2 regions of the Thomasclavelia spiroformis DSM 1552 genome follow, and region 2 is predicted to be linked to the other one. Evidence: a T-box and tRNA genes for the amino acid it is inferred to sense, from the RefSeq annotation. Region 2 holds a T-box; the other holds one or more tRNA genes.
What was found. A T-box is a leader RNA that pairs with one kind of tRNA and senses whether it is charged. The one in region 2 lies ahead of metG (methionine--tRNA ligase), so its partner is inferred to be a tRNA-Met.
Positions count from the first base shown of each region.

Region 1: it has a tRNA-Met gene. The T-box ahead of metG (methionine--tRNA ligase) is inferred to sense a tRNA for this amino acid. The anticodon was not compared.

Region 1 is NZ_CP102275.1:1,726,019-1,729,406, reverse strand. It holds tRNA gene NQ543_RS08335 (tRNA-Cys) at 171-245, shown strand; tRNA gene NQ543_RS08330 (tRNA-Leu) at 252-340, shown strand; tRNA gene NQ543_RS08325 (tRNA-Arg) at 412-488, shown strand; tRNA gene NQ543_RS08320 (tRNA-Pro) at 506-582, shown strand; tRNA gene NQ543_RS08315 (tRNA-Ala) at 600-675, shown strand; tRNA gene NQ543_RS08310 (tRNA-Met) at 709-785, shown strand; tRNA gene NQ543_RS08305 (tRNA-Ile) at 822-898, shown strand; tRNA gene NQ543_RS08300 (tRNA-Ser) at 906-998, shown strand; tRNA gene NQ543_RS08295 (tRNA-Met) at 1,019-1,095, shown strand; tRNA gene NQ543_RS08290 (tRNA-Asp) at 1,100-1,176, shown strand; tRNA gene NQ543_RS08285 (tRNA-Phe) at 1,180-1,255, shown strand; tRNA gene NQ543_RS08280 (tRNA-Arg) at 1,360-1,436, shown strand; tRNA gene NQ543_RS08275 (tRNA-Pro) at 1,454-1,530, shown strand; tRNA gene NQ543_RS08270 (tRNA-Ala) at 1,548-1,623, shown strand; tRNA gene NQ543_RS08265 (tRNA-Met) at 1,657-1,733, shown strand; tRNA gene NQ543_RS08260 (tRNA-Ile) at 1,770-1,846, shown strand; tRNA gene NQ543_RS08255 (tRNA-Ser) at 1,854-1,946, shown strand; tRNA gene NQ543_RS08250 (tRNA-Met) at 1,967-2,043, shown strand; tRNA gene NQ543_RS08245 (tRNA-Asp) at 2,048-2,124, shown strand; tRNA gene NQ543_RS08240 (tRNA-Phe) at 2,128-2,203, shown strand; tRNA gene NQ543_RS08235 (tRNA-Glu) at 2,232-2,307, shown strand; gene NQ543_RS08230 (hypothetical protein) at 2,359-2,760, shown strand; gene gdhA (NADP-specific glutamate dehydrogenase) at 2,791-3,388, opposite strand, start outside.
Region 2 is NZ_CP102275.1:22,487-25,874, reverse strand. It holds gene NQ543_RS00125 (ECF transporter S component) at 1-154, shown strand, start outside; gene metG (methionine--tRNA ligase) at 217-2,133, opposite strand; T-box leader at 2,171-2,370, opposite strand; gene NQ543_RS00115 (GTP pyrophosphokinase) at 2,460-3,092, opposite strand; gene NQ543_RS00110 (polysaccharide deacetylase family protein) at 3,355-3,388, opposite strand, start outside.

The DNA.
Region 1 (3,388 bases), 820 kb from region 2:
AAAACCAGCAGTTTTTTTAAAAAAAAGAATTGATTTAATCAAAGTTTTTTTTATCAAAAGAAGAAAAGTGTAATTTTTTTGAAGAAAAGTCTTGCAAAATTAATATATATGTTATATTATATAAAGGCAGTCCGGTGAAAGACACGGAAAAGTGAAGAAAAAATATTAATGGTTCCATGGCCAAGTTGGTAAGGCAGCAGACTGCAACTCTGTTATCATCGGTTCGAGTCCGGTTGGAACCTCCATTAAGTGCCCAGGTGGCGAAACTGGTAGACGCACAGGACTTAAAATCCTGCGGACCTTAAAATCCGTGCCGGTTCGATTCCGGCCCTGGGCACCATTTAACAAAAAAAGGACTTGCAAAAGCTTGAGAAAGATGTTAGAATATGGAAGCGTTGTAAGGAAGAAGAAGCGCTAGTAGCTCAACTGGATAGAGTGCTTGACTACGGATCAAGAGGTTGTGGGTTCGATTCCTGCCTAGCGCGCCATTTAAAAAAGCAAAAAGCGGGAAGTAGCACAGCTTGGTAGTGCACCTGGTTTGGGACCAGGGGGTCGCAGGTTCAAATCCTGTCTTCCCGACCATTTAAAAAATAAGAATTGGGGCCTTAGCTCAGCTGGGAGAGCACCTGCCTTGCACGCAGGGGGTCAGCGGTTCGATCCCGCTAGGCTCCACCAATATTAGATTATAGCATTGCTGTAGTTGATTACGGCGGGGTAGCTCAGTTGGCTAGAGCAATCGGTTCATACCCGGTGGGTCGGGGGTTCGAATCCCTTCCCCGCTACCAATTAAATATGAGGTACCCGTAAGAGACAAACAACAAGGACCCTTAGCTCAGTTGGTTAGAGCTATCGGCTCATAACCGATCGGTCGTTGGTTCGAGTCCAACAGGGTCCACCAATAATGCGAGGGATTACCCAAGTCCGGCTGAAGGGATCGGTCTTGAAAACCGACAGGGGATTAACGTCCCGCGGGGGTTCGAATCCCTCATCCCTCGCCATTTATTTAAAAAAAGAATATCGCGGGATGGAGCAGTCTGGTAGCTCGTCGGGCTCATAACCCGAAGGTCGTTGGTTCAAATCCTTCTCCCGCAACCAAAATGGTCTGGTAGTTCAGTTGGTTAGAATGCCGCCCTGTCACGGCGGAGGTCGCGGGTTCGAGTCCCGTCCAGACCGCCAATTGGTTCCGTAGCTCAGTCGGTAGAGCAGAGGACTGAAAATCCTCGTGTCGCTGGTTCGATTCCGGCCGGAACCACCATTATAACTGTGTTAACAGTTTTTATTTTGGTCATTTAACAAAAAAAGGACTTGCAAAAGCTTGAGAAAGATGTTAGAATATGGAAGCGTTGTAAGGAAGAAGAAGCGCTAGTAGCTCAACTGGATAGAGTGCTTGACTACGGATCAAGAGGTTGTGGGTTCGATTCCTGCCTAGCGCGCCATTTAAAAAAGCAAAAAGCGGGAAGTAGCACAGCTTGGTAGTGCACCTGGTTTGGGACCAGGGGGTCGCAGGTTCAAATCCTGTCTTCCCGACCATTTAAAAAATAAGAATTGGGGCCTTAGCTCAGCTGGGAGAGCACCTGCCTTGCACGCAGGGGGTCAGCGGTTCGATCCCGCTAGGCTCCACCAATATTAGATTATAGCATTGCTGTAGTTGATTACGGCGGGGTAGCTCAGTTGGCTAGAGCAATCGGTTCATACCCGGTGGGTCGGGGGTTCGAATCCCTTCCCCGCTACCAATTAAATATGAGGTACCCGTAAGAGACAAACAACAAGGACCCTTAGCTCAGTTGGTTAGAGCTATCGGCTCATAACCGATCGGTCGTTGGTTCGAGTCCAACAGGGTCCACCAATAATGCGAGGGATTACCCAAGTCCGGCTGAAGGGATCGGTCTTGAAAACCGACAGGGGATTAACGTCCCGCGGGGGTTCGAATCCCTCATCCCTCGCCATTTATTTAAAAAAAGAATATCGCGGGATGGAGCAGTCTGGTAGCTCGTCGGGCTCATAACCCGAAGGTCGTTGGTTCAAATCCTTCTCCCGCAACCAAAATGGTCTGGTAGTTCAGTTGGTTAGAATGCCGCCCTGTCACGGCGGAGGTCGCGGGTTCGAGTCCCGTCCAGACCGCCAATTGGTTCCGTAGCTCAGTCGGTAGAGCAGAGGACTGAAAATCCTCGTGTCGCTGGTTCGATTCCGGCCGGAACCACCATTATAACTGTGTTAACAGTTTTTATTTTGGCCTGTTGGAGAAACGGTTAACTCACATGCCTTTCACGCATGCATTCACGGGTTCGAATCCCGTACAGGTCACCATTTAGTAAATTACAACCTTTAGGTTGTTTTTATTTTATATAAAGAGGTGTTATGATGAAATATAAAGAATTTAGGATGATGATTTTTTCGATTGTTATGTTTTTATTGATTAGCGGAGCATGTGTTTATTTTGCAATAGACCATAATAAATCAAAAGTAATTATTGGTCTAATATTATTATTTGTGCTTTTATCAATAATAACAACTAAGTATAATATGAAGATATTTAATGATTCAATGATGATTTATGAATACAAAGGAATTGGAATTTTACCGGCATTAATTGATTATAAGGATATTAAAGATGTTGAATTAATTAGTAAGCATAAAATAAAAATAAAGCATCGAACTTCATCTACTTTATATATATTGAATGCTCAAGAGTTTTATAATGAACTGATGGAAAGAATGAATGAATATAAAGATCAAATTGCAAAAGTAAATAAAAAATAAAAAAGCACTGTTAAGTGCTTTTTAGTTATCTTAATAAATTCCTTGAGATATCATTGCAGCTACGACTTTTTCAAATCCAGCGATATTTGCTCCTTTGATTAAGTCATATCCTAATCCATATTTTTCAGCAGCAGCAACTGATGAATTATGGATATCAATCATAATATTATGAAGTTTTTCATCAACTTCTTTTGCTGTCCAATTATAACGCATAGAGTTTTGTGACATTTCTAATGCAGATACAGCAACACCACCAGCATTAGCAGCTTTAGCAGGAGCTAAAATACCACCATTTGCTAAGAAGTAATGTACTGCTTCAGGAGTTGTTGGCATATTTGCACCTTCAACGATATATTTAACACCGTTAGCGATCAATTGTTTAGCTTCTTCTTCACCGATTTCATTTTGTGTAGCACATGGGAAAGCCATATCAACTTTTAATCCCCATGGTTTTTCACCTGGATGGAATTCACAACCAAATTTTTCAGCATAATCTTTTAATTTAATATCATTTGATTCACGGATTTTGCATAAGAAATCAATTTTTTCATCAGTAGTAATTCCTTCTGGATCATATACATATCCATCACGTCCAGAAATTGATACAACTTTAGCACCATATTCTCTT
Region 2 (3,388 bases):
TACCTTAGCAAGTTGGAATGCTATTACAACTGTAGTAAACGCAATTATTACTATTATTCTATCATCATCAATTTATCTAATCATTAGACCTAGATTAATTAAAAATAATTTATTAACTAAGCTCTCACCAGACAATAGCAAAAAATATAAATAATTTTATTTTAATATGAAATAGCTAGATAACTGCTAAATCAGTTAACTAGCTATTTTTAAATATTAATGAATTTTGGTACCATTAGGTAAATTTTCAACATTAATTACTTCTAATAAATCTTTGGTTTCGCCTGCTAAAACCATTCCTTGTGATTCTACTCCCCTTAACTTAGCAGGTTTTAAGTTAGCAACAACAATTACTTTTTTACCTACAAATTCTTCTGGATTATAGTAATCTGCAATTCCGCTAACTATCTGTCTTGTTTCTTTACCTAAATTAATTTTTGATACCAGTAATTTATCAGCATCAGGATGTTTTTTACATTCCTCTACCGTTCCAACAACTAATTCAACCTTTTTAAAATCTTCAATTGTAATTAAATCATCTTCCTTTACTTCTTGTACAGTAGATAACTTTGCAACTTTCTTTTCAATTTCTTTCGAATCTAAACGTGCAAATAAAATTTCTGGTTTTTCTGTAACTTTTGTTCCTTCTTTATATGCACCAAATTCATTTAATGTTTGGTAATCTCTTTGATCTGTATTTATTTGATCTAAAATTTTATTTGCCGTTGAAGGTATAAATGGTATTAATGCGATAGCACTAAAACGAATACTTTCAATTAAATTATATAAAACTGTTGCTAAACGCTCTTTTTTACTTTCATCTTTAGCTAATGCCCATGGCATTGTTTCATCAATATATTTATTAGTTCTTCTAAGTAATGTAAAAATTGCATCTAATGCATCTGATGATTTAAAATCATCCATTTTATTTATTACTTTTTTTGGCATTTCTAATGCAATATTGATTAATTCTTCATCCACTGGTTCATATACTTTTGGATTATTAACTATTCCATCAAAATATTTATTAGACATAGAAATTGTTCTATTTACTAAATTACCTAATACATTTGCTAAATCAGAATTTATTTTTTCAACCAATAAATCCCATGTAATACTTCCATCGTTATCATATGGAATCTCATGTAATACATAATATCTAACTGCATCTACTCCAAAAATATCAACTAAATCATCTGCATAAATTACATTCCCCTTTGATTTAGACATTTTACTTTCACCTTGTAATAACCAAGGATGTCCAAATACTTGTTTTGGTAATGGAATATCTAAAGCCATTAACATGATTGGCCAATAAATTGTGTGAAAACGCACTATATCTTTTCCAATTAAATGTAAATCTGCTGGCCAATATTTTTTATATAATTCTCCATGATTACCATCTACATCATATCCTAAACCAGTGATATAATTAGTTAATGCATCTATCCATACATATACGACATGTTTTGGATCAAAGTCTACTGGAATTGACCAAGTAAACGATGTTCTTGATACGCATAGATCTTGTAAACCAGGTTTTAAGAAATTATTCATCATTTCATTTTTACGTGATACTGGTTGAATAAATTCTGGATGTTTTTCAATATGTTCAATCAGACGATCTGCATATTTTGATAATTTAAAGAAATACGCTTCTTCTTTTGCATCATTTACAGGTCCTCCACAATCTGGACATTTACCATCAACTAATTGTGATTCTGTAAAAAACGATTCACAAGCAGTACAATATTTACCTTCATAGTGTCCTAGATATATGTCACCTTGATCATATAATTTTTTAAATATCTTTTGAACTTGTTTTTTATGATACTCATCTGTAGTTCTCATAAAACGGTCATATGTTGTATCCATTAAATCCCATATTCTTTTAACTTCAGCTGCTTTTTCATCTACAAACTGTTGTGGTGGAATTCCAGCTTCTTTAGCTTTTAATTCAATTTTTTGACCATGTTCATCTGTTCCAGTTTGAAAATAAACATTATATCCTTCTTGTCTTTTAAATCTTGCAATTGCATCAGCTAAAATAATTTCATAGGTATTTCCAATATGTGGTTTTCCTGAAGTATATGTAATAGCTGTTGTAAGATAATAATCTTTTTCATTTTTCATATATTCATTCTCCTTTCAAAATAAAAAAACGTCCTTATAAAAGGACGAAATAATCGCGGTACCACCTTTTTTACACATTACTGTGCCACTCTAAACTTTTAACGCAAGTTAGACGTTTATCTTTAACTATTCAAGATAACAGCTCCGGGGCCATCTCTTAAAGCTTAACTCTTAGTTTCCACCAGCCACTAAGTCTCTATTTGCGCTACTTTAACATCTTCCCATCTTTGCTTTTTCAATCTTAACTTTAACAAACTATAGAACTAATGTCAATTATTTTTCGATTTATCTATTCATTTGTTTTTAATGTTTCACGTGAAACATTTTTATTGCCATGAATGATTTAATTCCATGTATATTTTTTGCATTTCCAAATCAGTTTTTTCCATCATCTCTGCACATTTTTTCAATCTTTGTTTTATTTCCTCATTAGCTTTTTTATCTGCTTTATACACTAATTCATGTTCTAATGATGCCCAGCAATCCATTGCAATAGTTCTTATTTGAATTTCAACAGGTACATTAATTAACAAATCATTTTGATATACTGGAACTGTCACTATTAAATGTAAACTTCTATAACCATTCTTTTTAGGATAAGTTATATAATTATTATATTTTATCAAAACAACATCTTCTTGTAAAATTAATAATTGTGCAATATAATGTATATCATTTATATAATTACATATTACCCTTAATCCGGAAATATCATTTATTTTTTTTATACCTTCTATATTTTTTTCTAATTTTTTTCTTTCCAACTTATTTATAATACTTTTTGGTGATTTTATTCTATATTGTATATTATGTATGGGACTATGACCATATTCAAATTCTAGATTTTGATCTATTATTTCTAATTTTATTTTTATTATTTTTATTGCAGCTTTATAAGGTTGCATGAGCTGTTGAAATTTTTTTTGTTCATCTAATATATTATCTATTTTTTGATTCATTTTTTCACCTCATTATTATTGTAAAAAATAATTTTATTACTAATTACAATTAATAATGTTATTTTATGTAAAACATATTATAAATATGCACATTTATTCTCTTTTTTATTCATTTTAATTTAAAATTTAATAAGATTATTTTACATACCTATTATAAATTTTAAATTATTAAAAACCTTCTGTAGTCGGTATTTAAATACTTTCACTTTCTACTAGAAGGTTATCATAGTAAATACTTATAATTATTAAATATTAAAATTAATTATTTAATAACATTTTTTAATTCTTTATATTGA